3 regions of the Pedobacter jeongneungensis genome follow, and region 2 is predicted to be linked to each of the others. Evidence: riboswitches for the same ligand, from Rfam matches in the RefSeq annotation. Region 2 holds a riboswitch; each other region holds the start of a gene.
What was found. A riboswitch is a leader RNA that binds a small molecule or an ion and turns the genes downstream of it on or off. The one in region 2 is predicted to bind S-adenosylmethionine.
Positions count from the first base shown of each region.

Region 1: another riboswitch for S-adenosylmethionine. It lies ahead of ABD769_RS04165 (peroxiredoxin family protein); the one in region 2 lies ahead of ABD769_RS09215 (SusC/RagA family TonB-linked outer membrane protein).
Region 3: another riboswitch for S-adenosylmethionine. It lies ahead of metH (methionine synthase); the one in region 2 lies ahead of ABD769_RS09215 (SusC/RagA family TonB-linked outer membrane protein).

Region 1 covers NZ_BAABBY010000002.1:79,285-90,503, reverse strand. Annotated here, with positions in the region: gene ABD769_RS04180 (cytochrome-c peroxidase) at 1-706, opposite strand, end outside; gene ABD769_RS04175 (YceI family protein) at 936-1,577, opposite strand; gene ABD769_RS04170 (peroxiredoxin family protein) at 1,607-2,926, opposite strand; gene ABD769_RS04165 (peroxiredoxin family protein) at 3,214-4,515, opposite strand; SAM riboswitch class I at 4,674-4,771, opposite strand; tRNA gene ABD769_RS04160 (tRNA-Cys) at 5,556-5,626, shown strand; SAM riboswitch class I at 5,642-5,741, shown strand; gene ABD769_RS04155 (hypothetical protein) at 5,825-6,007, shown strand; gene ABD769_RS04150 (DUF4833 domain-containing protein) at 6,045-6,626, shown strand; gene ABD769_RS04145 (hypothetical protein) at 7,092-7,367, opposite strand; gene ABD769_RS04140 (hypothetical protein) at 7,457-7,924, opposite strand; gene ABD769_RS04135 (amidohydrolase) at 7,960-9,285, opposite strand; gene ABD769_RS04130 (helix-turn-helix domain-containing protein) at 9,421-10,266, opposite strand; gene ABD769_RS04125 (alkaline phosphatase family protein) at 10,474-11,219, opposite strand, start outside.
Region 2 covers NZ_BAABBY010000004.1:234,757-245,975, forward strand. Annotated here, with positions in the region: gene ABD769_RS09215 (SusC/RagA family TonB-linked outer membrane protein) at 1-1,667, opposite strand, end outside; SAM riboswitch class I at 1,993-2,098, opposite strand; gene ABD769_RS09220 (TlpA disulfide reductase family protein) at 2,236-3,510, shown strand; gene ABD769_RS09225 (C45 family peptidase) at 3,770-5,041, shown strand; gene ABD769_RS09230 (anthrone oxygenase family protein) at 5,199-5,690, opposite strand; gene ABD769_RS09235 (LytR/AlgR family response regulator transcription factor) at 6,320-7,045, shown strand; gene ABD769_RS09240 (histidine kinase) at 7,672-8,412, shown strand; gene ABD769_RS09245 (hypothetical protein) at 8,425-8,892, opposite strand; gene ABD769_RS09250 (LytR/AlgR family response regulator transcription factor) at 8,909-9,289, opposite strand; gene ABD769_RS09255 (PA2169 family four-helix-bundle protein) at 9,530-9,991, opposite strand; gene ABD769_RS09260 (ankyrin repeat domain-containing protein) at 10,315-10,803, shown strand; gene ABD769_RS09265 (hypothetical protein) at 10,800-11,219, opposite strand, start outside.
Region 3 covers NZ_BAABBY010000007.1:97,479-108,697, forward strand. Annotated here, with positions in the region: gene metH (methionine synthase) at 100-3,798, opposite strand; SAM riboswitch class I at 3,937-4,042, opposite strand; gene ABD769_RS14660 (Bax inhibitor-1/YccA family protein) at 4,334-5,089, opposite strand; gene ABD769_RS14665 (DUF2442 domain-containing protein) at 5,110-5,325, opposite strand; gene ABD769_RS14670 (DUF4160 domain-containing protein) at 5,315-5,548, opposite strand; gene ABD769_RS14675 (hypothetical protein) at 5,571-6,137, opposite strand; gene murQ (N-acetylmuramic acid 6-phosphate etherase) at 6,326-7,129, opposite strand; gene ABD769_RS14685 (S41 family peptidase) at 7,319-8,926, shown strand; gene ABD769_RS14690 (histidine decarboxylase) at 9,080-10,213, shown strand; gene ABD769_RS14695 (short chain dehydrogenase) at 10,290-10,886, shown strand; gene ABD769_RS14700 (GNAT family N-acetyltransferase) at 11,013-11,219, shown strand, end outside.

The DNA of each region.
Region 1 (11,219 bases), on a different contig from region 2:
CTGGATTACCGGTTACATCGAATCTACCCTGGTCTTTCAACTCTTCATCGTTAAATAATCCTATGCCTTTAAAACGATCGGCAGTAAAATCTTCACCCGAATGACAGTTGTTACAGTTGGCTTTTCCGATAAATAACATTCTGCCACGTTTGGCATTTTCGGATATGGCTTTATCATCACCATTGATGTAACGATCATAAGGACTATTTGCGGTTTCTAAAGTCCGTTCGAAAGAAGCAATGGCCAGCAGTAAATTCTTTTGTGTGGGCGGTGCATTAAAAATCTTTTGAAAAAGCGCTGCATATTCTTTGTCTTTCTGTAACCTATCGATGGCATCAGCAATGGGCAGGTTCATTTCAACCGGATTGATGATGGGTTGCAAAGCCTGATCTTCGAGAGAGGCTGCCCTGCCATCCCAAAAAAGATTCGGCCGGCCCGAAAGGTTGGTTACCGATGGAGAATTTCGCGTTCCCTTAGTTCCGCCAACGCCCAAACTCACCTTTGCGGTATCGGCAAAAGCAAATTCGGGTTTATGGCACGAAGCGCAGCTGATGCTTTTATCTTTGGAAAGAATCGGATCAAAAAACAATTTTTCGCCCAAACGCTCCCTGCTGTTGATTACTGTGGGATCATCGGCACCAAAACCGGCCATCAGTATCACTAAGGTGATAAGACTTAGGGGGATTATGAATTTGCTTCTTTTCATTGGTTTATTTGGGTAATATCAGATTCTGCTGTCCTACCATTGACAGACTCTATAAAAAGGGTCGTCATCTCGACTGAAACGCAGTGAAATGGAGAGATCTACCTCGAGATAGATTTCTCGGCTACGTTGCACTTCGCTCGAAATGACGGTACTTTTTTGGAAATCATTTAGCCAGAGGCAGGGAGAACAAACATCCTCCCACACTCCACTAACCTTAACAAGAGATTTTTTAATTATTGGCAACAAGCTGTACATTCAGCTCAAAATCATCATAAATGGTTTTGTCGCCAAGGTTTTCAAAAAAACTTTTTGATCTGAATTTGATATCATACTTTGTTCTGTCGATAATAATTTTTGCATTGGCAGTTACTTTGTTGCCATCTTGCTTAACCGTAGCCGGGAAACTGATTTCGTTCGTAATGCCTTTAATGGTGAGTTTTCCTTTTACATCATAAGTTCCTGCACCTGTACTTTTGGCCGAAGTGATATTGAAAGTGGCTTTATCAAACTTATCAACGGCAAAAAAATCAGCACTTTTTAAGTGGCCCAATAGTTTTGCATTGGTTTCTTTATCCGTTAAATCGGTTACCGCAATGGTTTTGGTATCCAATTCAAAACTTCCGCCTTTTAGCACTTTATTATCGAGGGCCAAAGATCCCGAAGTAACATTGATGGTTCCCGAATGTTCGCCGGTTACTTTTTTAGCCAGCCAGGTTAATTTACTCTGTTCGGCATTTACTTTATAGTTTACCAGTTTACTTACCGAAGTTTCGGTATGTGCTTTAACTTTGGGTTTTGGTCCGTTTAAAGCGGTTAAAGATCCAGCTACGATGGTGGTAGCAATAAGTGCAATCGTTTTGTACTGTAACATTATATTTTGGTTTTTAGTTTAGGTGGTATCTATTTTCCATTTGCCTGCGCCTCAAAATAGGCTGCCGACGGTACTGGTTCTGCAATTAATTCGTCCAGCACTTTATTGAATTTTTTCTCGTAATCATCGTAATATTTTCCGGTAACGGTTCCGGTGTATCCGGTGTAGATTTCGCGTACTTCTCCTTTACGGTCGATAATAATGGTGGTAGGGTAAGCGATAAATTTGTTTAAAGCTGGCAGTTTATCTGCAACCAAACGTTTATCAGCTAATCCGCCAAACAGGATATCATATTTGATATTGTATTTATCGCGGAGTTTACCCAGGGTATATTTTCCATATTCCAGGTCGTCTTTCTGTTCGAAACCGATAGCAATAGCCTCTACACCCCTTTTGCTATTTTTATTGAACCAGGGCGAAAGAAATACGGTTTGATCGGTACAGTTAGGGCACCAGGTACCTACCAGTTCTACAATCACCACTTTACCTTTATATTTATCGTCGGTTAAGGAAACCGGTTTGCCGTTGAGGTCTGGAAAAGTAAAAGCAAGTTTTTTAACGCCCTCTTTTAAGTGTGTTAATTTGTAGGGATCGGGCAATTCTGCCTGACTATCTTTTACACCTGTAAACTTTAAGTTATCGTAAATCCCCTGACTGATTTCGCCAGAAAGTGTGCCATCTTCGTTAATGGTACCTTTATATATTTTCGGGCTCGGGCCGCTGAAGCCTGAAAGCACAAACTGGTTTCCCTGTACGGTACCTTCGAGCTCGCGGCTATCGCCTGTTACCTGCATAATTACGCCGGTAAGTTTATTGCCTTCCTGTTTCAGTATGGCTACTTTATTTGGGACAGCTTCTTTAGAAAATCCTTTAAATTCCCATTTACCGGTTAAATTTGCGGTAGGTGCTACATCTTTACCAGGTTCAACAAAGCGGTACGATTTGCCCTGCTCTGCAGTGAAAGGCAAAGCATTGCCCTGTAAACCCGGCACTAAGCTTTTATATTCGCCAGAAATCCTGCCATCGCTTTCTATTTTGGCTACCAAAGCAGCATCGTAGGTATTCATTTTGATGAACAAAGAATCCTGACCTAAATATTTGATGTGGAAATCATCTCTGCGTGTTCCGTTTAATAAAGTGAAGGTAGCATGCTCGGCATCTTTTCCTTTGAGTTCGAAATTAAACGGTACTTCGGTTTCAGCAACCTTGAATACGCCTCGCCATATTCCTTCTTTTATAAATTTTTTGGCCACTTTTGGCTCTTCGTCTACCTTATTTACAGCAAAAGCTGCAGTAGAAATGAGGGATGCCAAAGCCAGCACCTGCATTTTAGCATAGTAATTTTTCATCTTTTATAATTTTAGGTGTAGGTTAAAATATGGGCTGTATCTCAATTTTTTGACGTATTCTTGGACGAGTTACTTTGGCAGAATAAAAAAGTCCGTCAATGCGAGGCACGAAGCAATCTTAAAGCGCACACTTTTAGCGATCGTTGTAAGATTGCTTCCTCGGCTGAAAAAGCCTCCTCGCAATGACGACGTTTTGCGTCCATTCAATAACCAGGAAACTTCTCTGTCAATCATACTATTAACAAATCTTTATATACAGCCCAATATTTAATATAGTTGGTTTGGTTTTATTTACTTTTTAATGTTTCGGTAGAGGCGAACTTTTCGGGTACTGGTTCAGCAATCAGCTCGTCTAACACTTTATTGAATTTGGCTTCGTAATCGTTAAAGTATTTTCCGGTTACGGTTCCGGTATAACCGGTGTAGATTTCCCTTACATTTCCTTTTCTATCGATAATAATCGTAGTTGGGAAAGCAATGAATTTATTTAGCGCAGGCAATTTTTCGGTCACTACTTTTTTATCGGCAATGCCTCCAAAGAGGATATCGTAAGTGATACCATATTTTTCTTTCAGCTTGCCTAAGGTATATTTGGCATATTCCAGGTCATCTTTCTGCTCAAAACCAATAGCAATAGCTTCTACACCGCGTTTTTGGTTCTTTTTAAACCATGGTGAAAGGAATACCGTTTGATCGGTACAATTCGGGCACCAGGTACCAATGGTTTCGATAATCACTACCTTACCTTTGTATTTATCATCACTTAAAGAAACATTTTTCCCGCTCAGATCAGGGAAGGTAAAATCAAGTTTGCTGTAACCTTCTTTAAGGAAAGTAAGTTTATAAGGATCAGGAAGTTCGGCTTTTTCGTTACGCTGACCATCAAATTTCAGGTTTTTGTAAATTCCAAAACCCTGTTCGCCGGTAATGCTGTTATCATCGTTGATTTTTCCCTTCACAATAAAAGGACTCGGCCCGGTAAAACCCGACAATTCAAACTCATCGCCCTGTACGGTACCTTCGAGCTCGCGGGTATCGCCTACAACGGTCATAATTACACCGGTAAGTTTGTTGCCGTTCTGTTTTAACAAAGCAATTGAGGCCGGTACAGCTTCTTTGGTATAGGTTTTAATTTCCCACTTACCAGTAATGTTGTGTTTTGGAGCTACATCTTTACCCGGTTCTACAAAGCGGTAACTTTTGCCATGTTCGGCAACAAATGGCAAAGAATTGCCCCTGAAACCGGGTACCAGACTGCGGTATTCGCCAGATAAGGTACCATCAGTTTCGATCTTCGCTACCAGCGCCGCATCATAAGTGTTCATTTTTACGTAAATCGAATCGTCGCCGAGTCGTTCTACGTGAAAATCATCGCGTCTGGAGCCATTAATGAGTGTTAAAATGGCTGTTTTTGGTGTTTTTCCTTTTAACTGGAAGTTAAAAGGCACTTTTGATTCGCTTACACTAAACTCTCCCCTCCAGATCCCTTCTTTAGGGAACGGTTTTGCCACCCTGGCTGATGCAATGCCTCCCAGTAGCAATACTGAGGTGGTTAGGCATGCAATTTTTGAGGTAATTCTCGTTTTCATAATCATCATTATTAGTTAAACACTATCGTTTTAGAGTTTTTGATAACAAGGCACAATGATTCGCACGGAAAACCATACAGCAAAGCTACAGGCTGTTTAACAGCTGTTATTGCATCATGATCTTTAACGGGAAACGATGTGTTTACTTGTTACCGGTTAATTTATAATCTATTGCTAGATCAGTTTGAGCACTTTTTCCTATGGAAAGTTGCTAGAAGTTCAACGAGTACTGACTCTCCCTTCTTCTGTATAAATCAACTAATTAATGGTGGTGAATTAATTAGAGTAATAACCTAAACTAGTGGTGGTGATTAGTTTTGGCTGTTCCTGATACCCCGGCAACTTATTGACTGAAATACATGACCACCATAATATTCTATCAAAATGCCCCGGGGTACCAGGATTTTTAAATGAGAATATCTGAATGAAAACCTTTATCAGGTGATCCGTATCTTAGCTTATATTAGCGGCAACAGCAGTTATACTGACCTGAAAAATGGATCAGAGAATATGGCTGAGGTTGTCTGCGGAGTTTCATATCGAACGTAGATTTGCTGGTGAACTGTTTTAATTTTTTGTAAAAGTATAAACTTTGAACAATTTACACAAGTATTCCTATAGATTTTATAGACTTTATTTATAATCAATTGATTTACAGTAGAATAATTTATTTTTTTAGCAAAGAGCGCTGGGGAGAGAGCATGGAGGGAGAGCATATCGCTTCGTCATCTCGACTGGAACGCAGTGAAACGGAGAGATCTACCTCGAGATAGATTTTGCTTCGCAGAGCCTTCGGGTTCTCCCCTACGCTCGAAATGACGATAATTTGAAGGAAGTAAACACAAAGAATGTATCGCCTGGATATTCCATCATCCATTTTCCATCATCCATTAAAAAGATCCTTCGTTGCACTCAGGATGACAGCCGAAAAAACAAATTAAAAAAAAGCTACTATTTCTATAGAATTTATAGAATTAATTTTTACCTTTGTTCTGTCTTATACGAAAAGCAGATAATAAGCTAATCGAAAAAGAACACATAGTCATGTGGCCGAGTGGCGAGGTAAAGGTCTGCAAAACCTAGTACGGCGGTTCGATTCCGTCCATGACGTCTGAAATTATATAAATACTTATCAAGAAAGACGGAGGGAATGGCCCTTTGATGTCTTAGCAACCTGTTTTTAACAAGGTGCTAATTCCATCTGCAGGTAGCAGAAAAGATGAGTTTGAAAATAGCCAATGTGGTTATTTTCGACGAATGACTAACGGCTATCCCCTCTTTCTGAAATTGGTAACCTAAATTTTAAGAAATGTCAGTTCATTTTGATTACCCATCAATCAGGGATTTTTTTGAAATCCATGGAAATACATCCTGCGAAAAGTTAAACGACTATGAACATTGCAGGGCCGAATCAGACCGGCTTTATAATGAACAGTTAAAAGAAAGCGAAGAAGAAACTCCAAAGGAAAATCAAGAAAAAACAGACACCTGAGCACAAATAAACGGCTCATTCATATAAAAATCCTGAAATGCATTTAATACCACCGCCATTTTCAATATCGACCAAAAACTTATTTTTAACCGTTTTAAGCCTTTTTCTTTTCACAACCCAATCCAGGGCACAAACAAAAGACCCCTCTCCCATTAATTTTCCTACGCCTAAAAATGTAGATCACATGCTGTTCTATCTTCAGCGCGATCCGAACACAAATACGCTTATTTATGCTTTAAATCTGAAAGAAAACGGCAATGTTGATGCCGATTCGCCCATCCAGGTATACTGGATCCGTTATGGAGAGAAAGGGCAAAAGAAAGATCTTGGTTATATCCAGCGAAAATTTGCCTATGGTATTGATACAAAAGCATTAGGAGGCGATAAATACGAATTTCGCTTTGTATCGCATAAAAAGCTACCCTTTTATCTGCAACGCTCCGCTGATAAAAGTTATCATGCTTGGGTAACGATTAATAACCATACAATAAAAGTTAACCGCTTGTTTATAAGGATACAGGGCGGAAGTTTCTGGCTCCCGAATGTAAAATATGCCGAGATAGAGGGAACTGATGAAGCAACTGGTAAGCCTATTGTGGAAAGGGTAAGTGTAAAGTAGTCTTTCGACTCCATACATGTTTATTAACCCCAAAGAATACTGAGGGAAAATGCAAAGGGCGTAACCTGCTGTCATTCTGAACGCAGTGAAGAATCTTTTATGAATAGTAAAGTTACTGATAAAAGACCCTTCGTTGCACTACCATTGACAAAATCCAATAGAAAAATCGTCATCCCGACTGAAACGCAGTGGAATGGAGAGATCTATCTTAATAGATTTCTCGACTCCTCTGCACCACCATTGATAGAATCCAATAGAAAAATCGTCATCCCGACTGAAACGCAGTGGAATGGAGAGATCTATTTTGAGGTAGATTTCTCGACTCCTCTGCACTACCATTGACAGAATCCAATAGAAAAGTCGTCATCTCGACTGAAACGCAGTGGAATGGAGAGATCTATTTTGAGGTAGATTTCTACGTTGCACTCCGCTTGAAATGACGACCTGCCTGGTTAACAATTTCTATTACTTTGATTCCTTTTTGTTATCAATAGCAGCACTAAAAGTTTTATTAAACTCTCCTTTTATCCAGGTCGTTTTTCCACTTTGTTGTATAGGTGGCGCAATGATGTAATTCCCGGTTTCGCTATCCAGGATAACCACCATATTATTGGCATTTACTTCTGTACGATATTTCCCGATAAAAGGGCTTTGTTCGTTTTTAAAACTGATGGCGGTAAACATTAAGCCAGCGCCTAAAAACCCCAATAAAAGGGATTTGGTGTCCAATGTAATTCTCATATTCTAAAGATTTATTTGTGTGTAAAATCAAGATAAGACTTTTGAACGCCACATTTTCATTCTATCAGAAATATTGCAATCTGCCCAAGTTAAATTTTGAACATGAGATAAGTTAAAGCTATCGCCACAAGCAAAATAATCAACAATTTGATTAAAAATCTTTTGAGGGGATTTTGGCTGTTGATGGTACTGTTGGAAATAAGATTTTGAATATCGGTATCCCTGCTTTGCTGTGCAATATTGCCGCTAACCTTGTATTGCATCAGCTTTTCCACATAATCTTTACTTTCTGCCAGGCCTAAACCTGTGGCATCTTTATAATGTTTAATAGCCGCCAGCTTATTACCCTGACTTAAAATAGCCAACACCTGTTCATCCAGATGAACAGGATTTGATAAAGGTTTCTGAAAACCAGCCTGTAAACCGTCTATATAATCTTTGGCTTCTTTTAAACCGCAGCGGGTATGATCGATAATTAATTTTACTGCCAATATTTTCTGGTTATTGGCGATAAGTAATTGTGCTTCTTGCTGTAATTCGGGACTAACATTAATCATAATTTAAGTTAGCAAATTATGAACCAATTATTCGGTCAGAAAACCAGGTTACCCTCGTGGATTAATGATTTAACAGGCGATACCCTCGAAACAGCTTCGGCTGAGCAGCTCGCATCAACCAGCACCACATTGGCCTGATCGCCAGCTGCAGGCCATTGCCTCTTTCCTTTATCATCCAAAGGAAGAATGTTACCTGTGGCCAGTTTTAATATCCTCGAAAGTTCAAATTCGGTACGGTAACCGTAAATCTGGGCAGCAACGTTCGCTTTTTGCAAAATGCTGCCCGTGCCAAAAGTATTCCAATGGTCAACAATGCAATCGTTACCTGCAAGTACTTCTACACCATATTTGTAAAGCGTGGGAATGGGCATCGGACTGCCCGAAAGTGGAATGGTTGATGCAATACCTACTTTTGCAGCACCTAATTTTTCGGCTATTTCTTCGGTTTTGGTTTTATCGAGGAATCTCAAGGAAAAAGCATGACTTACATAAGTTTTCCCTTTCAAAACCGGGTTCTCGTTTACTTTATTAATCAGGTATTCGATGGTTTTAATTCCGGATTCGCCTGATTCGTGAAGGTGGATATCAATGCCTTTTCCATTATCAAGGGCTAGCTGAATCACAAAATCCATGTGTTTTTCGATATCCCCATCAATAGAAGTCGGATCGAGTCCGCCGATAAAATCGATGTCCATTTTGGCTGCTTCTTTTAATAAATCAGCAGATTTGGTGTAATAAATCCCATGTTGAGGGAAAGCCACCAGCTCAGCGCCGAAAGATTCATTTTTATTTTCTAAGGCAGTTTGTAAATGTTTTAAAGAATCGAGTTGAGAAGTAGGATCGATATTTACGTGCGACCGTGCATAACTGGTTCCGTACGACTGAAGCAAGCCGATTAGTTTTTCTGTACGCGGAATGGAAGTTTTTAATAATTCAGGAATTACCTGTTGCTCAAAAGCAATCATATCCTTTACCGATTTGTTCTTTTTTAAATGAGCCTGCCACGGTAAACCATAATAGGTTTTATCGAGGTGGATATGCATGTCCCTGAAAGCCGGAAGCATCAATAACCCTTTAGCATCAATCGCTTTTACTTTGGGTTGATTAGGCAGTACATTTTTGATCTTCCCTTTTTCGATTTCTACCGTAAAGAGTTCGGTTTTGGTATGGATTACTTCATCGCCATCATAGTCAAATCCGGTTTCGAGCCTTACATTTTTTAAGGTAAGCGTTTTATCTGCAAAATTTTCCATTATCATTTCATTTGCCTTTGTTACCGCTGTTGAAGGAATACAGGTGCTTGCAAGCAAAATAGAAGAGCTTCTGATAAAATCTTTTCGGGAGATCGGTTGTGGATTCATCGTAACAGGGTTTTCTTTCACAAATGTAAAACACTGTCAGTTTTTTTAGTAGTAAGATTTATTTCAAAAATTGTATCATTTATAACTATTGATTCAAATTTTTCAATAATGGAGTATAATTTACAGCTTTATTCATCACTGTTCACGAAAAGCATGTGGTGTAATCTGCGTATGTTTTTTAAAGAATCTGGAAAAATAGGCTACATCATAAAAGCCGAGATCGAAAGCGATTACTTTAATTGGTTTTTCGGTAGTTAATAAGATCCGTTTAGCCTCAAGGATCAATCTCTCGTGAATAAGTGCTGTAGCGGATACATTGAAATATCTTTTACAGAGGATATTCAGGTAATTTGCCGAAATATTCAATTCATCGGCATAAAAAGCTACAAGCTTTTCTGCTTTATAATGGGCATCAATCAGCGATCGGTATTTAAAAAGCAAGGGTTTAGTTTGGTAAACGGTGTGGTTATTAAAAATAGTTTCCGCTTTCCGACTGATCATCAGGGCAATAAGCCTGGTTCTGGACTGTACAATTTCCCATAATATATCAGGCTTTGCAAGTTCATTTTTAATCTGTTTAAACTCATATAAGATATCCTGATAGGCTGCGGCACTTAACTTGATAACCGGATAATTCTGGTACAGAATTAACGAAAACCGTAAAGAATTAGCCAGGGTTTCGAAGATACCTCTGCTAATCATCAACTGATGCGCGTGGGTATTTTTCTGTAATTCCCATTTATGGATCTGCTCAGGAAACAATAAATGCAACTGCCTGCCCTTAACCTGATGATCGATAAAATCGATGCTGTGCGTGCCACTCCCCTCTTCGAATAACATAAAGAGAAAAAAATCGTGTTTATGTGGCTTTTCGATGTTTCTTTCCCCGATGATTTCGTGGTACAATAAATTATTTCCTGCATCCTGGCTGGGCCAAAATTCGCTGATATCGAGCGTTGGAAAATTTGTAATCGCATCCATTGGCGAAAATTAACATTAATAATGGATGTAAAATGGAAAAATGTAAAATGGATGATGGAAGATGTAGGATGGGAAAGAAAAATCGTCATTGCGAGGTACGAAGCAATCTTAAAACGGAGGCTATGTAGCGATTGTTATAAGATTGCTTCCTCGGCTGAAAATGCCGCTTCGCAATGACGAATGATGATACAAACAAAAGAGAAAATCTTATTTCTTAACCGGAGCCAGCAAACCCGGATATAAAACGCCGTCGGTTTTAAGGTTCAGGTTTAACAATTTTGCAATTAAAGGCGCAATATCCTCCTGTCCCATTAACGGAAGCACAGTACCCTGTTTAATTCCTTTACCGAAAACAACAAAACCAGTCTGGATTTCTTTAAAATCAGTAGGCAGATAGCCATGAGTACCACCGCTGGCAGGGGTAAGCATTTCGCCCGATGCCGCAGCGCCAAAACTAAAACCCTGGTTGGCAGCCAGTGCCATAAATGCATTCGGGTCGCCCTGTGCCTTGGTTAACGCTTCTTTATCCAGTACATGGAAAGTTTTTTTAATACCTTCAGGAAGTTCGTTTAAAGCCTGTTTAACTTTTTCTAAAGTGGCTTTATCTTTTGGATCTCTCAGATGCAGGAAAGAAGAACCGCCGCTCTGCTGGAAATAAGCTTTCCAGCTTTCTCTGTTTGTATCGTTGTACAAGCCCAATTTAGCCAGCATTACGTTTAGGTTAACCTGGGTATGGATATCTACAAAACCATGATCGCCTGTAATGATGAAAGTGGTATTTTTACTGATACCGGCAGCTTCTGCCGCATCTATAATGGTTTTAATGGCTACATCAGCACCAACAATCGCTGATCGTACTTTATCACCATCTCTACCCTGCTCATGTTCAAAATGATCAAGCAGTGCAATATGCAACGCTAAAAAAGCGGGTTTATACCTTTTCAGGATATAAG
Region 2 (11,219 bases):
TCGTTCTGTTCGATGTATTGCCTGCGGATATTACCACCACCCAATAATTCTAAGCTAAAATCATCGTTTAATTGTTTGTTAAAATTCAGTGTTGCATCGGTATTATTTTCGCTTACGGTAAAGGCACTTTCAGTATAAGAACCAAAAGGCGTTCCGTTGGTTCCATAAGCAATCCTCACTTTACGCCTGTCGTTATAATAATCTGTTCCCGATCTGAAATTAAAATTAAGTCCGTCAATAATCTTATAATTAAGGGCTAAACTACCGATAATCCGGCTACGGTTTTGCGAAACGGTATTTTCATAAGCTACCCAATACGGATTGCTATAATAGCTGTTGTTCCAGTTAAACGTTTTTCCATTTTCATCTAAATAATTTTTTAACTGGTTGATATCAACCTGACGGCCAAACCAGGTAAACTGCAACATGGTACTGGTTGAGCGTGAGCCGCCTGTACCAGGTAAATTATCTGAGTTAAGTTTACTGTAATTCGCATTAGCAGTTAAAGTTAATTTCGGAGTTATCTTTAATGAGGTATTTAACACAAATGAATTTTTCCCCTGACCAGAGTTCGGCACAATGCCAACCTGTTTCAAATTGTTGTAAGAAATCCGGTAATCGTATTTTTCGCCTGCATCTGCAACCGATACCCCATTGTTTAATGAATAACCGGTTTGGAAGAAATCGCGTACATTATCCGGATGCGCAATAAACGGAACAGCAACGCCTTTCGAATAAAATTGAGGGATTAATCTTCCATCCAGTTTTGGTCCCCAGCTTTCATCTACACCATCATTTAAACCTTTACCGGCACCATCTACATAACTAAACTGCCCTTCTGAGCCTTGTCCGAATGCATTTTGATATACTGGTAGCGTAAGTAAAGTTTCTAAAACCGCGTTTGAATTGATGGCAATGCCAAGTCCTTTTTTCGATTTACCGGTTTTGGTTTTGATCAGGATCACCCCTGCTGCAGCCCTGGAGCCATATAATGCCGCAGCATTTGGTCCTTTTAGCACACTCATCGATTCGATGTCTTCCGGATTGATATCTGAAATTGTATTTGCATAATCTCTGGCACCCGCTGAATTCAATTGTGAGTTATCCACCGGGATCCCATCTACCACAAACAAGGGCTGGTTATTACCTGCTATCGAAGTTTCTCCCCTGATCACCACCCGAGATGAACCCATGCTTCCCTGGCTGTTGGTTACCCTTACACCGGCAATTTTTCCGGCCAGCGCATTTACCAGGTTCGATTCTTTTGCCTCGGCTACACGATCGCCTTTTAATTCCTGAACGGCATAACCCAGCGATTTTTTCTCCCTCGATATGCCTAAAGCCGTAACTACCACCTCATCTAAGGCATTATCGCTCGATTGAAGGATGACCGAAATTGGTCCGTTTTTGCTAATTTGAATCTCCTGGGTTTTAAAACCGATATACGAAAATACCAGGGTACCTTTTTCCGGTGCATTGATTGAAAAAGCACCTTTGCCATCCGTAATGGTAGTTTGTTTGGTTTCTTTTATAAGGATGGATACCCCTGGGAGTGTTTCACCATCTGCCGACTTCACCGTTCCGGTTATGGTGGCATTTTGAGCGAATAATTGCTGCGTAATAAAAAGCAGCAAAACAAACGCTATTGATTTAAAATTTGTGAACATGTGTGTGTGTAATTAATGATTAGATTAAGGATAAAAATTTGGCAAAAACGATTCCTGCACAGTTAAAACCGTGTTTTTATTAAAGAATAAGAAGGAATGGTCAGATCAGAAAGCCTGTTAAAATAAGGTTACCCTAACAGGACATACGCATTCGGGAATACGTACAAAGGTTTGCATTAAGGGATTTTAGCTCGTCTGTTTTTTTCATTTGAATGATTTTCTATAAAACATAATTTACTTATCAAAAGCAGCATCCGGGCAAAAAAAAAGCACCCCTTAAATCAGAAGTGCTCCATATATTTTTATAAGGATAACGCAAACAACTGACTTAACTACCCCAGATTCATCCGGGATGGAATTAGCACCATTTCTACTTAAAGATGGTTGCTAAGGCTTCACAGGGCCATTCCCTCCGCCTTTCTTGATAAGTATTTTAAAATAACTGGGGCAAAGGTATAACTTATTCGATTTATCCTATAGTTTTTATAGATTTTTTTTGAAATATTTTTTCTTTGGCTATATCGTCCGTATATTTGTCGACTAATTTAGTCGATTAACACACATCCCAATGAACATAAAATTCTTATTAACTACCGCACTGGCCATATCAACTTCCATAACTTTTGCTCAGGATCAGGCTGTTTTAGCCAATAACCAACAAGTAAAGGCCAATGAAAAAAAATTAAAAGCATTTGTTGCGCTGGGTACCTGGCGTGGAATTGCCAAAGTAAAGGAAGGTTTGGATATCCCTTTCAATTTCGAAATCAACGAAAAAAGTGGTCAACAGAAATTATATTTTCGAAATGCGGAAGAAAGATTTGAAGGTGGTTTGGTAAAACAGACCGCGGATTCGCTTTTTGTAAAACTTGATCAGTTTGATAACGAACTGGCTTTTGCACTTGTAGATGGTGATCATTTATCAGGTACGTTAAGAAAGCAGGATAAAGCAGGCAAACCTTTAACCATTGTTGCAGAACGTAAAAATTACCGTTTTGAAACGCTTAATAAGCCAGCCACCGCTGATTACTCGGGAAGTTACGATGTTGTTTTTAAATCGCCCAATGGTAAAGACGAAAAAACAGTTGGTTTATTTAAGCAAACCGGTAACAAACTTACCGGAACTTTTTTACGCGTAACCGGAGATTCGCGTTATCTTGAAGGTGTAGTAGAAGGCAATGAATTTCAGCTTTCGAGTTTCATCGGCTCCTCTCCTGCTTATTACAAAGGTACTTTTCAGCCGGATGGCACTTTAACAGGCGAAATTTTAGGTGCCAGGGGAAGTCAGGCTTTTACCGGAACCAAAAATAAAGATGCAGCCCTTCCTGATCCTTACAAACTTACCTACCTCAAATCGGGATATAAAACGCTTGATTTCAGTTTCCCTGATGTAAACGGTAAAAAGATTTCGTTGAAAGACGAAAAATATAAAAATAAGGTCGTGATTTTAACCATTACCGGAAGCTGGTGCCCCAACTGTGTTGATGAAGCCACTTTTATTGCACCATGGTACAAGGCAAACAAAAAACGCGGTGTAGAAATTATTGCTTTACATTACGAACGTTCAACCGAACCTGAATATGCAAAAAAAGTAATGACGCGTTTCCGTGAGCGTTTTGGTATCGAATACGATCAGGTACTTGCAGGCACTGCCGATAAACAAGTGGTATCTCAATCATTACCGGCGCTTGATTCGTTTTTATCTTTCCCAACCACCATCATCATTGATAAACAAGGTAATGTGGCACAAATCCACACCGGTTTTAATGGCCCGGCAACCGGAAAGTTTTATGATGAATTTGTAAAGGAATTTAATGGAGAGATTGATTCACTGTTGAAGAAGTAGTGAATTTTCGTAGAATTTCGGTCGGTGAAATGCCGACCGATAGATAAAAATCTTTGCTCCAATTCCTCTTTTTACCCCGGATATGACGCAGATTAAGGCCCTTAAACCTTGAAACAAATATGTCCGTTTCCGGACTAAAACCGTTCATTTACGAACAGCTTTTCAGATTATTTTTAACAGAACCCATTATAGCACACCTGGAGGGCTATATAATTACCTTGGCACAGTCTTGGCCTTTAGCGATGGTAAATTAAAAATAATGAAGAAGATACTTTTATTTGCACTTATACTGAGCTGCATATTATCTCAAAATATTGATGCCTGCACCGTGATCTCCTATGCGCTAAAAGGTGAGGTATATGCAGCAGCAAATGAGGATGATTACATGGGCTTTGCACGGGTATGGTTTAATCCAAAAACAACCGGCCGATATGGATCGGTATGTTTTGGCCTCCCCGACCTGCAGGCACAGGCAGCAATGAATGAGCATGGATTGTTCTACGATTTTACCGCACAAAACATCGATCCTGCGCAATTCCGTCCAAAAAATGTTTATCAGGGAGATCTTTTCTTCGAGATATTGGGAAAATGTAAAACGGTGCCGGAAGCAATGATTTTTCTGGAGAAGTATGATTATGCAATAAGTGCCCAGGTATTAATTGCGGATGCCCTCGGAAATTCGGTCATCATCAATGCCGGTACAAAATTAACTAAATCAGGCGCTTACCAGATCAATACTAATTTTGACATCAGCAAACTTAAAACCAAAAACTACGTGTGCAGAAGATACGATATTTCGGACGAAGCATTGAAAAAAGCCCACACCTTAAATGTTCCTTTTTTCAGGGATATTTTAAGCCAAACCCGCCAGGAAGGAAAATTATCGACCATCTATTCCAATATCTACGATCTTAAACGTAAAATAATTACTGTGTACAATTTCCACGATTTCGAACATCCATGGGTAATCGATTTAAAGAAAGAGCTGAACAAAGGCTACAAACTGGAGAAGTTAAGTAACCGGTTTCCTGCAAGTTTTGCATACGAACAATTTTCGATGAGCGATAAAGCCATGTACCGTAAAGAAATGATTCTGGATGAGATTTATACCAAAGGATTACAACCCACGCTAAACCATTATTTTGATTTGGGTAAAAACAATGCTAAAAAAGACAGCACCATTAACAGCATACTTTTGGAAGTAGGCATCCAACTGATTAAAGAAAGCTACAACCAACATGCCCAGGGCGCACTTTGGGAATATTGGTTCGAAATGCCGGGTGGTTTTAAAATAGAAAGCATCAACGATAAACGTGTACACGCAGCCGGAGAAATTTTCGATTATTTAAAAACAGAAAAAGGAATAGATGTCAAGCTGAAAAATTTTATTTCCGAATTAAGCGCTTACACTAATTTAGTTCAGGGCGACCGGAATAAAGCAAAAGAATATTACCATATAGCCGCTGGCAATAGCGCCGATACCTGGCCGATATCTTTTAACCGTTCAAAAAAAATGCTGGCTATTTTATAAGATGAACAATGGTTTAGCAAAAAAATGAACAGGAAAGAACGCCGCCCAACAAAGAAAACTTTCTACATTAGTCATCGAGAGCGTTAATAGATCCGGAGTCTGAACAGTTGTTCAGCTCCGTTTCCATAGGTTCGTTTTTAGTATAAATAAATTGTCGCTACGCATTTCTGCTCAATATTGCCGCATAAGCTGTTAGTACGATACAAATAAATGAAACAATCGTCCTGATTCTATGGAACAGGTTCCAGCCTGGTTCAAATTTATTACGCAAAGCCGTTAATTCTTCAGCATTTAATTTGGCTAAGTCTGTGCCATCCAGCAAATCATTAAGCGGTACGTTTCCGATTACGGTTACTAAAAAAACACCACTAAAATAAAGCAAGGCAGCTGCAAGAAGTAAATAAAACACAGTCCCCTGTTCCTTAAAAAACCAAACGCTGATGGGCAACAGTATCAGTGTACCCATAAAAGAAGCAAAAAACAGAGGATTTAAAATAGCCCTGTTAATAGATTGCATGGCCTGAAGAAATGAAAGATCAGAGAGGCGTGTTAGCCCGGGTAAAACTGAACAGGAATAAGCATAAAACAGTCCGCCAATAAGTGCTGTAGATACTGTACTGAGCAAAAGAATCAGGTTTTTAAAAGTCATATATTGCGATTTAGAGGATACCGGAAGAACTAATTTAATCAAATCGGCAGGAACTACCAAGTTTAATAAAGCAGTTAAATCGCAAAAAAATCCGGATAATATCCTATCTAAAATGAGAGCGTCATTTTAGATAGGAAAGAGATTTAATTTAAATATGAATTTGACAGGTAGATGTAGATATGAGCGTATTTATATTAATCTTTTTAACAACAGCCATTAAAAATCTTATTAGCCATTTATATAAATTCAAACGAATATCGCTCTTAAATATCTACTTTGGAACCAGATTACACAGATCGGTTTGTTTTCGTTATAAATAGCTAAAATTACAGGTTAATTACCCCTCAGGCTAATCCCAATGTTGGTATAAAAGAATTAAAATCCATTAATTTAATGCGTAAACGCATTTTTCAGGAGGAATAATAGCTTTTTAAAGCCATCACATAGTTATTGATTATTAGCATAAACAATTTTAACTTTAAATTATTTAATCATTCCTGTATGTTTCATAATACACATTTTTACATTAATTTAGCCAAGAAAATGAAACCCATATACAAAGACGTATAAACCGTTCTATTTTCGTTACGAAAAGGCGTAATTTCGTTATGTATGCAAAAGATTAGGAGATGATTAAGTGTATAGCCATAGATGACCAGCAGAGTTCGATAACAGGACTGGAAAAATATATTGAAGATACGCCGAATATGCGGTTGGTGGCGAGCTATACAGATCCGTTAACGGCATTGATGGAACTTAAAAAGATAGATACAGTTGATGTAATTTTTATGGATGTGCAAATGCCACAGATTTCTGGTTTAGAGCTTGCAAAAGCTGTACGTTCGAAAACCAGGAAGCTGATATTTACAACATCACACCAGGAATATGCATTTGAGGCATTTGAAGCTGATGCTGATGCCTATTTATTAAAACCTTATGGTTATGCAAAATTTGCACTTACCCTGAACCGGCTTTTTGGAGAAGAACTGGAAAGCGGAGATGATGAGACCTTTTTTTTGGTAAAAAATAAATCGGAGGAACATAAAGCTGTTTTGGTACGCTATGCTGATATTATTGCTTTCGAAAGTTTTCATAATTACATTAAAATACATACCAAAGACAAGGTAATTATTGCCTACCTGAGTTTAAAAGATGTAAAAGAACAGTTGAGCATTAAAAAGGGGTTTATACAGCTGCACAGGGCCTACATTATCGCAATTGAACATATACTGCACATCGACGGAACGAGGATTACACTTTCGAACCAGACGAGTTTTACGGTAGGTGATATTTATAATAACGATTTCCGTGAGTTTATTACGGATAAACTGATAATCAGCAGCCGCAAGAAATAGCGGCTGCCGGCTTGATATTTATTTATAATTTATTAAACAGCAAATGCCGGTGAGTGAGGTACCCGTAACAGTAGTAGGATCAGATTTAATATTATGGCAGGTATCTTTTTTGAATATAAACAGGGTCCTTTTTTCGATCTTCTTCGTTTTCATAATTATATTTTTTTCGAAAACTAGAAGCCTAATGGCCCTATAACACCAATAATTACATATATAGCAATTAAGTCTTTATGGATAGTTTAAACTGGAGTAAAAGCTCATTCAGAAACTGGATAGTTAATTATAAAACCCATATTATTTGCTGGTCTGCATTTATATCCTGGGAAACCATAATGGTTTTGGTATTTGGCAGCTCGGTAGGAAAGTTCAGTAATTTTGCAATTCACTATTCGATAAATATTTTTTTATTTTATTTACACGTCTGGTTGCTAGATAAAGCTACAGCAATTCCAAGAAGCGCAATATGGAAAATTGTGTTATTTGTATCTCTCGAGATCAGTATATACACTTCTATGGTGATTGCCTTAGATAATTTTCTTTATGCTTACACCGATATATTAGGACATGATGCAATACCTACAATAACAATAAGGGTATTTAAACTTCTTTATCGGTGTTCCTATTTCATGCTTTTTTCTACCGGATATTTTTTCTTAAGAAGATATTTAAGTGAAAAGACTGAAAAAGAGCGTATCGAAAAACAGCGGTTCCAAATGCTTTTGGATAAAGAAAGAACCGATAAAGAACTTTTAATGTCGAAAAATGCCTTTTTGAAAGCGCAGATCAATCCGCATTTACTTTTTAATACATTTGAGTTTATCCACCAAAAAATCAGGCAACACTCGCCCGAAGATGCGCAGGTAATGGTGTACTTATCCGATATGATGCGTTTTGCAGCAACTACCGAACATCAGGAAGGTTATATAAAGGTAAATGAAGAAATTACCCAGTGCCAAAACCTCATCAAACTCCATCAGCTTACGCAGGGACAGGTTTTTATCGAGCTGGCATTTTCGCCGGATGTGCTTGGTATCAGGCTCATTCCGTTGGTATTATTAACCATTCTGGAGAATATGTTTAAACATGGTAATCTTTTCGACAGGGATAACAAAGCCACTATCGATATTTATATGGATGGTGAAGCATTAAAAATAGAAAGCCGGAATTTACCGGGTTTGGTAAAAAATGAAGTTGGCTTTGGCTCCGGACTTGACAATATCAGAACCAGACTGGATTATACTTACGGCAGAGCGGCAGAAATGAATGCTTTTATTGATGAAGAAGGTTTTTATACTTTAAGCATAGCAATAAAGGAAAAGGCTTTAGAAGCAGCCTTTCCGGATCAGTTACAGGAAATAATTCATTAATAGCATTTTTTATTAAACATACCGGTCGATAGCTGGCTGCTTGGTTACTTCGTAAGAACTAGAGGTATTAAAAGAAGATACTTTAAAAACGATTTCTTCTTCCCTTTTGGCAAGGGCATGGATACCTGGCGTAAACCGCTGCCTGAACAATTTAATGCATGCTTCAGCATGGCAGATGACCTCATAGCGGTTTTTACTTTTTACAATTACTTCCATAACATAATCCGGCCATTGTTTACTGATCAGGCGGGGCAACCAGCTAAATTGCTGTTTCTTAATCAACTCGCCCATTTCCTCCACTGCGGCCTGGGGTATCCCCTCGCCTACAATCTGAAGCCATTCTCCTTCAACTTCATCTATAATGCCCATCACATCACTGCCTGATAATACCAGCCAGGGATCTTCCATGCTGGCCTGCATAAGCTGATAAGATTGATCTTTAGTATATTCCTGTTTAAAAAGGTAAGTGAGTTCTATCATGAGGCGTTAAGATATATCAGTTTTTTATAGGAAGGTTATTTAGCCTAACCAATGTTTCGATGGTATTGGTAAAACGTTTCATCGATATTGGTTTTCCAAGGTAACATTCAAAGCTGGGGTCTATCGTTCTAACTTCATGCTCCAGATTGGAAGAAGCATAAATTACAAATCTTGCCTTTTCTCTTAAATGTTTAGAAAGCTCGGTTCCAGCCATTCCATCCATATCGATATCTAAAAACAGAAAATCTATTTTATCCCCATTTCCGATAATGTTTAAGGCATCGAGGGGATTATTAAAGGTACTGGACACTTTCAGAAAATCAATTTCATTGATGTAATCATTCAGCGCATCGATGGCATGCTGTTCATCATCAACTATCGAACAGTTGTAATACATATTTGTAGGTTAAAGTAGACTATACAAATGTTGGTAAAATCTATATGATTTCCAATAGCTGAAGATAAAAAAGGTAAAAGTACGGTAGCAGATGTATTTGTAATACGAATAGGCAATTCTTAATTGCTTTGTAAATGAATACACTCCATTATCCAAGACATATTACCAAGAAAACTGCAAAAAAAAGCCGTCCGGACTTTACAATCCGGACGGCTTAATTATTATTTTATTTATTAATTCTTACAATGATGCGTGCGCATCTCTTAATGCCTTAATGGCATCGTGACTGGTGTTAATACCTGCCTGTTGTTTCAATAATACCTCTCTGATGTTTTCTCCTAATTCATTTTCCTGAAGGGCATCACGGTAAGCTTTTTTAATGGCATCTTCTCCACGTTCGCATTCTGCTAAAATACTGTGACGGTCATCACCACCAAAGCTTGCTTTAATATCGATCCAGGCGCGGTGTAAACTGCCTAAAATGGTATTTCCAGTATCCGGATTTTCACCATTTCTGCCTACCAATCCGGCAAGTTCGGTTACATTAGCCCTGCTGTCTGATGAAAATTTATCAAAAGTTGCTTTCAAGTCGATGTTTTCATCTTTTAAATCTGCACTTGCTTTATCAAAGCCATCTGCTCTATCGTTGTTGATCTGAATCAGGTCGTTTAATACTTCCACTGTTTTTTCTTGATTTTCCATAATGTATATTGTAGATATTTTAACTAACAACAATATTTGGGACAGAATAGTTTAGATTATCTTACAACATTTGTTAAAAAGTAAAAGAGACTGATATTTTGGTTACGCAAAGCTTGAAACTAAAAAAAGATGAAAAAGAGAAAGCCCCATATTACTATGAGGCTATATAATGATGTTTTATGGGCATCCACCGATAAAACTAACCAAACAAACTATAGACTAAACGCGGAGCAATTAAATTTGTTTTAAAAAAATAATAAAATTTTAAAACAGATTAAATCCTGTTCTTAAAACTTTAAACCACAACTTTTGGTTATAGCAACATGGAGAATATAAATGAACTGATTATACCTGCTGCCCGACTTGGCGAAGTGGAAGTTATAAAAGAACTGATTAGCCGAGGTGTGGATTTAAACCACCGCGATGATAAAGGTTATACGCCTTTAATTATAGCCTGTTATAATAACCAGCCTGAAGCTGCCAAAATATTAATTGATGCCGGTGCAGCTATTGATGCTGCAGATTTTGGCGGAAACACCGCTTTAATGGGTGCGAGTTTTAAAGGTTACACCCCTATTGCTAAATTACTGATCGAAAACGGGGCCAGTTTAAATCTTCAGCATGGAAATGGCGGAACGGCTTTGATGTTTGCAGCGATGTTTGGCAGGAACGATGTGTTAAGGTTATTGCTCGAACATGGTGCTGACCCAACACTTGCAGATAAAACAGGTAAGCGCGCCGTTGAATTAGCTGCGCTGCAGGGAAATGAAGTTGGTATTGAAATGCTGCAAGCACATATAGAAGATACTTAATCTTCTAACAAGCCTTTAACGAGGCTTTTCCATTGAGGGTATGACAGACCAAGTTTTGCTGCCATACCCACAACAAAGTTTCTACCTTTATCGTATAAACTTCCTGTTTCGGTATTGGGTAACTCGTTCCGTCCGTGTTCCTCAGCGGTAATGCGTAAGCCGTATCTTTTAACAACAAAGGTAGATGTTGCGGTATCTTTAAGAAAATGTGCCGTTTTACCTTCAATTTCAAGCGGGTGAGCACAGGGCCTGACGGTAATGGCCAAAATCTGTAATTCGCTTTCCTCAATATTTTTTATTTCCTGGATCCGTACCCAGTCGTAACCCTTGCCTACGCTGGTACCAGGCCCGGGGATATCAATCCGGATATAATCGCCTTCTTCAGCATTTCTTTCAGCCTTAATGCCGTGTGGGTC
Region 3 (11,219 bases), on a different contig from region 2:
TAGCATATTGCAGTTCCTGTTCTTTACGACTGCAAGCATCAATTTATATGTTCTTCATTTAGTGATCCTTCGTTGCACGCAGGATGACAAAGTGATAGGTTAATAAGCTAAATTCGGACTTAACCATCGCTCCACTTCTTCAACCGGCATATTTTTCCTGATGGCATAATCTTCAATCTGGTCTTTGGTTATTTTTCCTAATCCGAAATACCTCGAATCAGGGTGAGCGAAATAAAATCCACTTACCGCTGCTGTAGGATACATGGCATAACTTTCTGTTAAATGCAAACCGATTTTATTTTCAGCATCCAATAACTGGAATAAAGTTCCTTTTTCGGTATGTTCCGGACAAGCCGGATAACCTGGTGCCGGACGGATTCCTGCATATTCTTCTTTAATCAGCTCCTGGTTACTCAGGTTTTCATCCTGTGCATAACCCCAATACTCTTTACGTACCCGCTCGTGCATGCGTTCTGCAAAGGCCTCTGCCAAACGATCGGCCAGTGCTTTGGCCATGATGCTGTTGTAATCGTCATAATTGGATTCAAACTCATTTACCAGCTCATCAATCCCAATACCTGCCGTTACGGCAAAACCACCGAAATAATCCTGAATGCCGCTTTCTTTTGGTGCAATAAAATCAGATAAGGCGTAATAAGGCTGGCCATCTACTTTTTCGGCCTGTTGGCGGAGAGTATGAATTTTGACTAGTTTGGCGTTTGGAGTTTGGAGTTTGGAGTCTCCCAACTCAGCACCCTCAACTCTCAACTCGATATCGTCTCCTACTGCATTTGCCGGCCAGAAACCAATTACGGCTCTCGCGGTCAATAATTTCTCATCGAGGATGCGCTTTAACAAAGTCTGTGCATCATCAAAAAGTTTTTTGGCCTCATCGCCCACATTTTTATCATCAAAAATTTTCGGATAACTCCCCCTGAGTTCCCAGGTATGGAAAAATGGTGTCCAGTCGATATAAGGTACCAGTTCTTCTAAAGGATAATTATCAAAAACCCTTGTACCGGTAAATTCCGGAACAGGCAGATTAGGCTGAAAATCGATTTTAAATTTATTTTCGCGTGCTTCTTCAATCGTTTTAAAACGTTTATCCGAGCGCTTGTTCAAATGTGCTTCGCGTGCTTTATCGTATTCTGCCCTGATGCCTGCAATATATTCGTCTCTGGTATCAGGATTCATTAAAGTGCTGCAAACGGTTACACTTCTTGACGCATCCAGCACATGGATGGCTGGTCCGGAGTAATTTGGAGCTACTTTTACTGCAGCATGGATCCTCGAAGTTGTGGCGCCACCTATGATTAATGGAATGGTAAAACCTTCGCGCTCCATTTCTTTTGCAAAGTGAACCATTTCATCCAGCGACGGGGTAATTAAACCACTTAAACCAATAATATCGGCATTAATTTCTTTGGCTTTTTTAATGATTTCCTGTGCCGGAACCATTACGCCCATATCTACAATTTCAAAGTTATTACAGGCGAGTACCACACCCACAATATTTTTTCCAATATCATGCACATCGCCTTTAACAGTGGCCATTAATACTTTACCTGCCGACGAATTCTGATCCTGATCGGGATTATCTAATTTCTCTTGCTCTATAAATGGCAATAAATAGGCTACAGCTTTTTTCATTACCCTCGCTGATTTTACCACCTGGGGCAGGAACATTTTTCCGGCACCAAATAAATCACCTACGATGTTCATTCCATCCATCAATGGTCCTTCGATTACCTGAATCGGGCGGGCGTATTTTTGCCGGGCTTCTTCCACGTCATCATCCAGGTACTCCACAATTCCTTTCACCAAAGAATGCGATAACCTTTCTTCAACAGAGCCTTTTCTCCACTCTTCATCTTTAACAACCTCTTTACCTTTCGATTTTACGGTATCGGCATATTCTACCAAACGCTCCGTTGCATCTTCTCTTCGGTTTAACAATACATCTTCTACCCTTTCTAACAGTTCAGGCGGAATTTCCTGATAAACCTCCAACATCCCCGCATTTACAATTCCCATATCTAAACCAGCCTGAATGGCATGATAAAGAAATGCCGAGTGCATGGCCTCCCGAACGGTATTATTACCCCTGAAAGAGAACGAAATATTCGAAACCCCACCGCTTACTTTGGCATAAGGCAGGTTTTCTTTAATCCAGCGGGTGGCATTGATGAAATCGACAGCATAATTGTTATGCTCTTCGAGTCCTGTTGCTACAGTTAAGATATTCGGGTCGAAAATAATATCTTCAGGCGGAAAGCCGATTTCGTGTACCAGGATATCGTAACTTCTTTTACAGATTTCCTTTCTGCGCTCGTAATTATCGGCCTGACCTTGTTCATCAAAAGCCATTACCACAACCGCAGCACCGTATTGCATAATTTTACGGGCACTCTCACGGAATTTATCTTCCCCTTCTTTTAAAGAAATGGAGTTTACAATTCCTTTTCCTTGCAAACATTTCAGGCCATTTTCAATAACCGACCATTTGGATGAATCGACCATGATGGGCAATTTGGCGATATCAGGTTCTGAAGCAATGAGGTTTAAGAATTTGGTCATTGCCGCTTCCGAATCCAACATCCCTTCATCCATGTTTACATCGATTACCTGTGCACCACCTTCTACCTGTTGCAAAGCAACGGCCAATGCAGCTTCGTAATCGCCACCCAAAATCAGTTTAGAGAATTTTGGAGAACCTGTAATATTGGTTCTTTCGCCGATATTTACAAAAATACTATCTGGAGTGATGGTTACCGGCTCTAATCCACTTAAACGCATGTAAGGCTCCAGTACAGGTATTTTCCTGGGTTCAGCTTTTCTTGCATTTTTGGCAATACAGCCAATATGCTCAGGTGTAGTACCACAACAGCCACCCACAATGTTTACAAAACCAGAGGCAATAAAATCATCCACCAGATGAGCCGTTTCGTGTGGTTGTTCATCATACGCACCAAACTCGTTCGGTAAACCTGCATTTGGATAGGCCGAAACATAACATCCGGCTTTTGCCGCTAACTCTTCAATGTGCGGACGCATTTCCTTTGCACCCAAAGCGCAGTTAAAACCGATACTTAATGGTTTTGCGTGCATTACAGAGTTTAAGAAAGCTTCGGCAGTTTGACCAGAAAGCGTTCTGCCAGAGGCATCGGTAATGGTACCCGAAATCATGATTTCGAGTTTACGGCCAATTACCTCTTCATATTTTTTAATGGCCACAATGGCCACTTTTGCATTTAAAGTATCGAAAATGGTTTCGATTAGTAACACATCCGAACCACCATCTACCAGGCCACGTACCTGTTCGTAATAGGCTTCTTCGAGTTCATCAAAATAAACCGCCCTGAAACCGGGATCGTTTACATTTGGCGACATAGAAAGGGTACGGTTGGTTGGACCAATGGCACCGGCAACAAAACATTTACGATCAGGATTTGCCGCCATAAACTCATTTGCAGCTTCTTTTGCCACCCGTGCACCTTCAAAACTCATTTCGTAAGAAAGGTCTTCCATCTGGTAATCGGCCATGGAAATGCGCTGGGTACTGAAGGTATTGGTTTCGATAATATCGGCACCAGCCGCCATATACTCCAGGTGTATCGTTTTTATAATATCCGGACGCGTGATGTTAAGCAAATCGTTATTGCCTTTTACATCACAGGGATGGTCCTTAAATCGCTCTCCCCTAAAATCTTCTTCGGTTAAGGTATATCGCTGAATCATGGTACCCATTGCACCATCAATCACCAAAATACGTTTCTCTAATTCTTCTCTTATGCTCATTCTAGTTGTTAGATATGAGATGTGAGACATGTGATATGAGAATTATTAAGCACAAATTATGACTCAAATCTCATATCTATCATCTCAAATCTCAAAAAAAGGCTTATCTAAAAAGTTGGTACGTGAATCGTAATCCTAAACTTATCTGGTCCCGAATTTATCCGGGATAGAATTTAGCACCTTGTATGGTTACAGGTTGCTAAGACTTCGTTGGGTCTAATCCCTCCGTCTTTCTTAATAAGCGTACAAAAATGCAACAAAGCTACATCAATTCCAAAATTTATCGCTTTGCTACCAAATAAAATTACAAAGGCCATGCAATTCTGCACAGCCTTTAGAATATTGTTCTGTTTTTGAAATTAGCAGATTACCTTTTTATGATATTTTCTATTATACCAAACTACCATATAGCTCATCCAAATTCCACTGCCAGAACTTACTACAAAGACGTTATCAGTTATAAAAATAGTGATCACCACCTGAATGCAAGCACCAATTAATAGAAAACCCGCAATTGCCAAAAACTTATTCATTATTATCTTCTGTTACCGAAAATACGTAGTAAGAAAAGAAAGATATTTAAGAAATCAAGGTATAAAGATAAAGCGGCAACAATAGCCATTTTTTTAGATTCTACCTGAAGAACCTGCTCGCCACTGGCCTCAATCCCTTCTCCAATTCTTTTGATTTTCTGCACATCGTAAGCAGTTAATGCTGTAAATATTGCAATACCAATAAAAGCCATAAACAGGCTAAATTGTTCGCTCTGGATAAACATATTAATTACACTCGCAATTACTAAACCAATTACACCTACCATTAAAATAGGCCCAAACTTGCTTAGATCGATGTTAGTAGTGTAACCCATAACTGCCATGATGCCAAATATACCTGCCGCACCAGCAAAACAGCTTACTATTGAACCTGATGTGTAGGTTAATAGGATAAAACTTAAACTTACTCCGGTTAGTACAGAATAAAGCACAAATACGCCAATTAACGCGGGCAATGATAGTCTGCTTAAACCAAAACCCATCAATAAAACAAGGCCAAGCGGCGCAAACATAGCGATATAGCCAAAGATCGACATACTTACTTTTCCGGTTGCAGGATTAATATTTAACAGATACTGCATTAACTGCTCATTTGTACCAAAAAGATAAGCAGCTACGGTAGATAAACTTAATGCAACGAACATCCATAAGAATACGTTTGCAAAGAATTTTTTAGAAACAGATTTTCCCTGTACAAAAACACTGTTGTCCTGATATTGATAATTTTGTTGTTCCATTTTTAAATTTATTTTAGCAATTATTTATTGAACGAAGAAAATCCTTCGAAACTTAAATCCTCATCAATTTTTTCCCAATGTATTCCAAAGGGTGATATATGATAATCTTCCCGCTCCTTATCACTGGCATTTAATAGTTTTGGAAACCAGCTTAATGGATGGCTTTTACTTTCACCTGTTGAGGTCATAATGAATATATGATTATTTTCAAACCACACTTTTATTTTATTTTCCATGATATTCGTGCCACTTTGCAATAATAATTTCTCTATTCTCCTCTATCAAAGATTGTGCAAGATTAATATCTTTGTTTTTTAGCCCTTTATTACTCACAAGTTTAACTTCTTCTACTTCAAATTTAGCCTCACCGTCTGCATTTCTGACATGTATATGAATAGGCAAATGTTCATTTGAATAAAAGAAGAAACGAAGTCCAAAAATTATAAATAATGTAGGCATTGTCAATCCGAAAGATAAATATTTAGTTCAATCTTTTTGTCAGCAGTTCTTCAACTTTTTTAAAGAATTGCAGGGGTTTTAAGGTGCGCCATGGCAAATGATCAAAAGCGCCACCAAAGTTAATGTAATAATCGATGTTATTGCCCCTAAATTCGGTAATTACATGTTCCTGAAAGTTTACCCCAACAATCCAGCCATCTTCTACTTCCTGAAACCATTCTTCATAATAACTGTCGTCAGAAGAATGAAAATTCAATACATTTTCGCCAATCAGGATAAATTTATTGATGCCTTCATCCATCATCAGCTCTAAAATATCGCGCTTCAGCAGCATAATGTCGTTGTTAATGGCATCGTTCCACTCCCCTATAAATTCTATAATGGCATAACTCCGGTCGTAATCGGCATATAACACCTTCATGTAAAGCGTATTCGAACCAAACTCGTCCCACTGAGGGTGCAATAAAAAGTTATAAATCTGCTTATCAAAATAAAGCTCCGAATATTCGGTATTGTAAAACGGCGAACGCTCGTCTTCTGCCGAAATATAATCATCTCTCCACTGGTAATAAGGCTCTATCTCGTGCATATACTTTAATTATTGAATGATTGAACAGACAAATTATTGAATGATTGAATTTTGAATGAGAGATAAATAAATTATCGAATGAATGAATTTTGAATGAGTGAATGTTAAAAGCTACTCCCAAATTCCATCATTCAAAATTTTCTCATTTCGTCATTCCATCCTTCCCTCATTTCGTCATTCTATCATTTTTAGTGTCCTGCTTCTACTGCTTTACGTACGCTTCCGTAACGGGTTAACAATTCGGCGGCTTCATCGTAGCCAATATTCAGTTCGTCGGCAACCATTTGTGTACCGCGATCGACTAATTTATGGTTAGTTAACTGCATATCGACCATTTTATTGCCAACTACGCGCCCCAGCTGAACCATAACGGTGGTACTCAGCATGTTTAAAACCATTTTTTGTGCCGTGCCCGATTTCATACGGGTAGATCCGGTAACAAACTCAGGTCCAACCACCACTTCAACCGGGAAATCCGATTCTGCAGCTATTGGTCCGCCGGTATTACAAACAATACAACCGGTTAAAATGCCATGTTTGCGTGCCGTGTTCAATCCACCGATCACATAAGGTGTGGTACCCGAAGCAGCCAAACCTACCAGACAATCTTTTTCGTTGATGTTAAATTCCTGAAGATCTTTCCAGGCCTGTTCGGCGTCATCTTCTGCAAATTCTACTGCTTTTCTAATGGCCGTATCACCACCAGCAATGATGCCAACAACCCAATCAAAAGGAACACCATAGGTTGGAGGGCACTCTGAGGCATCAACCACACCTAAACGACCACTGGTACCTGCTCCAATATAAAAAAGACGGCCACCTTTTTTCATCCGTCCGGCAACTGCCGTTGTTAATTTTTCGATCTGAGGCAAAGATTTCTCAACGGCATAGGCAACCGTTTTATCTTCGTTATTAATGCCATGCAGAACTTCCAATACCGACATCTGATCGATGTGGCTGTAATTGGATTCTTGCTCGGTAACTCTGTCCATAAATTTAATTTTGATAAAATTCGGTAAATTCTTTCTAAAATCTACCCTAAAAAATCAAAAATATATCTCACAAATTTCAACGAACTCCTTCCTGGCGTTAATTAATGTTAAAAATTATAAACAAAAGACACGAAAATGCAGTTAAAAAATATATCAACCCGCTAATTTTCATAAATTTGCCTAACGCTGATGAAAAAAAATACCCGTAATAACATACTGATTGCCACGAGCTATTCTGTAATTTTAATAGCGGGTATGTTTTTGGGCATAAAATTTATTAAAGACCAGGGTTTTGGCGTAAAAAAAAGCCCGCAGCTTGCTGTTAACAGCGACGAAAAATTAAATGAAATCCTGCACATCATCAATGGCAATTATGTTGATGACATCAATACCGATTCGCTTCAAAATTTACCGATAGACAGTGTTTTACATCAACTCGATCCACATAGTGTGTACCTGCCGCCAACCGATGCACAGGATATGACCGATAACCTTGAAGGCAATTTTGAAGGTGTGGGTATAGAATACTACATGCTTAATGATACCATGATGGTTACGGGCGTGGTTAAAGACGGTCCGGCTTACCAGGCAGGTATAAAATTGGGCGATAAAATCCTCAGTATCGATACCGCTATAGTAAGCGGAAGAAATTTACCAAAAGATCAGCTTACTGGCCGTTTTAAAGGTAAGGCCGGCACAGGAGTAAGTGTGGTACTTTTACACCCCAATGCACAGCAGAGCAACCGCATTATGGTTACCCGTGGCAAAGTAAACATCAGCAGTATAGATGCTGCTTACATGATCAACAATGAAACAGGTTATGTGCGCATCAGTAAATTTGGCGCCAATACCGATAACGATTTTTCTGTTGCGGCAAACAACCTGAAAGCAAAAGGCATGAAAAAGCTGATCCTCGATCTGCGTGATAACGGTGGAGGATATTTTACCGCTGCAACTGGCTTAGCCGATCAGTTTTTACCAGAAAATAAACTTATTGTATATACACAGGGTAAACATGAACCCCGCACCGATTATTTTTCTACCGGAACAGGTGCCTTTCAAAATGGTAAACTTGCTGTGCTGATCAATGAAAATACAGCTTCAGCCAGTGAAATTGTTGCAGGAGCCATTCAGGATTTAGGAAGGGGCATTATTGTTGGTCGCCGCTCATTTGGTAAGGGTTTGGTACAGGAGCAATTTGCCTTTGGCGATGGCTCTGCACTTAATTTAACCATTGCCAGGTATTACACGCCATCAGGGCGAAGCATCCAGAAATCTTACAAAAAAGGCTATGATGCTTACAAACACGAACTGGATGAGCGCATGATGGACGGAGAACTTACCGGCGACCGTACTTCTTTTCAGGATTCTATCGAAAAAACAGAAGGGGTAAACGTTCAGCCTTCTAAAAAGATTAAACCAATAGGCGGAATTCAGCCCGATGTATTTGTGAAGTTGGATACTACCGGCTACAATAAATTTTACAGTAATCTGGTGAGTAAAAAAGTACTTTCTGATTATGTATTTAATGTACTAACCACCAAATACAGCGCTAGCTTTGTTGAACAGTACATTAACATTTTCACCATAAACGATAACGATTTTAAAGATTTTATCGGGTTTCTTCAACGCAAAAATGTCCCTATAGACCGTTTTCAATTATACAGTGCAAAAAATGTAATCTTAAATGATTTGAAAGCGCTGCTTTGCAGGTACTATTTAGGCGATGTTGGTTATTACAAGGCAGCAAACCAAACCGATAACGCGGTAAGGCAGGCATTGCTTAACCTGCAATAGCCATATTTTATACTTCGCACAGGTTAAATCATCAGCTCTAACCAGATTTAAATTTCATATAAAATATATAAATCAATATAATATTCTTATTTAAACACAATTGTTAATATTATATTTTGATTTATCTAATTTTGCCTGCAAATCATATCATTTATGGATGCAAAAGAACTACAGGCAAAAGATCAGGAAGTATTAAATAATCTGTTAGAAAAAATCAAGGAACAAACCGATTTATTTTTAGGTTATCCGGTTTCGAAGGATTTTGATTATCAGGCATTAGCTGATTTTTTAAAATACCCGATGAATAACCTGGGTGATCCTTTTGTAACTTCTACCTATGGTGTCGGATCGCGCGAACTGGAAAAAGAAGTCGTAAAGTTTTTTGCTGAACTTTTCCGCGCTCCGGCAGATAATTGGTGGGGTTATGTTACCAATGGCGGCTCAGAAGGCAATTTGTATGGTTTATACCTGGCCAGAGAACTGTATCCAAAAGGAATGGTTTATTATTCCGAAGCCACACATTACAGCGTACAAAAAAACCTGCACCTGCTTAATATGGGCAATATTGTGGTCCGCTCGCAGGAAAACGGCGAAATTGATTACGAAGATCTTGAACACACCATCAGGATGAACCGCCACATGCCGGTAATTATTATGGCCAATATCGGTACCACGATGACCGAGGCCCGTGATGATGTGGCTAAAATCAAAACCATTTTAAAAAAACTGGCCATACAGCATTACTACATTCATGCCGACGCTGCATTATCAGGAACCTATAGTGCTTTGATCGAGCCCAGGCCAGCTTTCGACTTTGAAGATGGTACAGACAGTATCGCGATTAGCGGGCACAAGTTTTTTGGTTCGCCGATGCCTTGTGGCGTAGTAGTGGCAAAAAAATCGAACCGCGACCGGATTGCCCGTTCCGTGGCTTATATAGGAAGTGTAGATACCACAATTACCGGATCAAGAAACGGGCATAGTCCACTATTTTTATGGCACACTATTAAACGACTGGGGATTGAGGGTTTAAAAGACAGGGCCATGCACAGTCTGGCAACAGCAGCTTATACCGAAGAGAAACTTAAAGAAATGGGTATAGCCGCATGGCGGAATCCGAATGCCATTACCGTGAACTTCCCTACCCCATCTGCTCCGATTTGCAAAAAATGGCAGTTGGCAGCAGAACAGGGCAATTCTCATATCATCTGCATGCCCAATGTAAGCGAGGCTCATATCGATCTTTTTATCAACGATTTAAAAGCAGAAATGATATTACAGGACTGATCAACAAAAACTTTTAAATCAGCTTAGTGTTTAATAACATACCAATAGGTAACGGTAAACATTTAAACAGATCCATATGAAAATAATAATTGTGGGCGCAACAGGAACATTAGGCAAAAAGGTGGCCGATGCTTTCGCCGAAAAACATGAAGTAATCCGTGTGGGAAATACCAAAGGAGATGTTCAGGTTGATATTAAAGATGAAGCATCTATCAAAGCCATGTTCGAAAAAATCGGTGCATTTGATGCGCTAATCAGTACGAGTGGAAAAGGCCCGTTTGTAACTGTAGGGCAAATGACCGGCGAAAAATTTAAAGCAGGATTACTGGATAAATTATTGGGCCAGGTTAATCTGGTGCTTATCGGACAGCATTACATTAACAAGGGCGGTTCGTTTACATTAACATCAGGAATATTGGCCGATCATCCGATAGCTGCCGGCGCCGTACTCAGCGCAGTAAACGGCGGTTTAAATTCTTTTGTAATTGCAGCCGCCCCGGAACTTGAAAATGAGGTGCGTATAAATGCGATCAGCCCAAATGTGGTTGAAGATTCTCCGGCGTATTTTGATTCATTCCCAGGGGAAATTCCGGTGACGATGGAGAAAGTGGTTAAAGCTTTTGAAAAAAGTGTACTGGGCATTGTTACCGGACAGGTGATTAAAGTTTATTAAATTTTAAAAGAATAACTTCCTTTACCAAAACAGCTGACGCATCATTATTTTTAACAAAAGCTTGATCTAAAATTTTGTTTATTTACAAGCCAGACCATTATATTAGTCTGTCTAACAATCTCAAACATGATAGAAACGGAACGCCTCATTTTAAAGCCTTTAACGCATAACCAACTTTTAAAATATATTAAAGACGATCATTCTCTGGAAAAAGAATTTGATCTTTTACCAACTAAAAAAAATATCTCTCCTTCCCTGCATGATGCTTTAGAGCAAACCATTCTGCCTAATGTTTTTGATAAAGACAAAGATTATCTCTACCATACTTTGTGG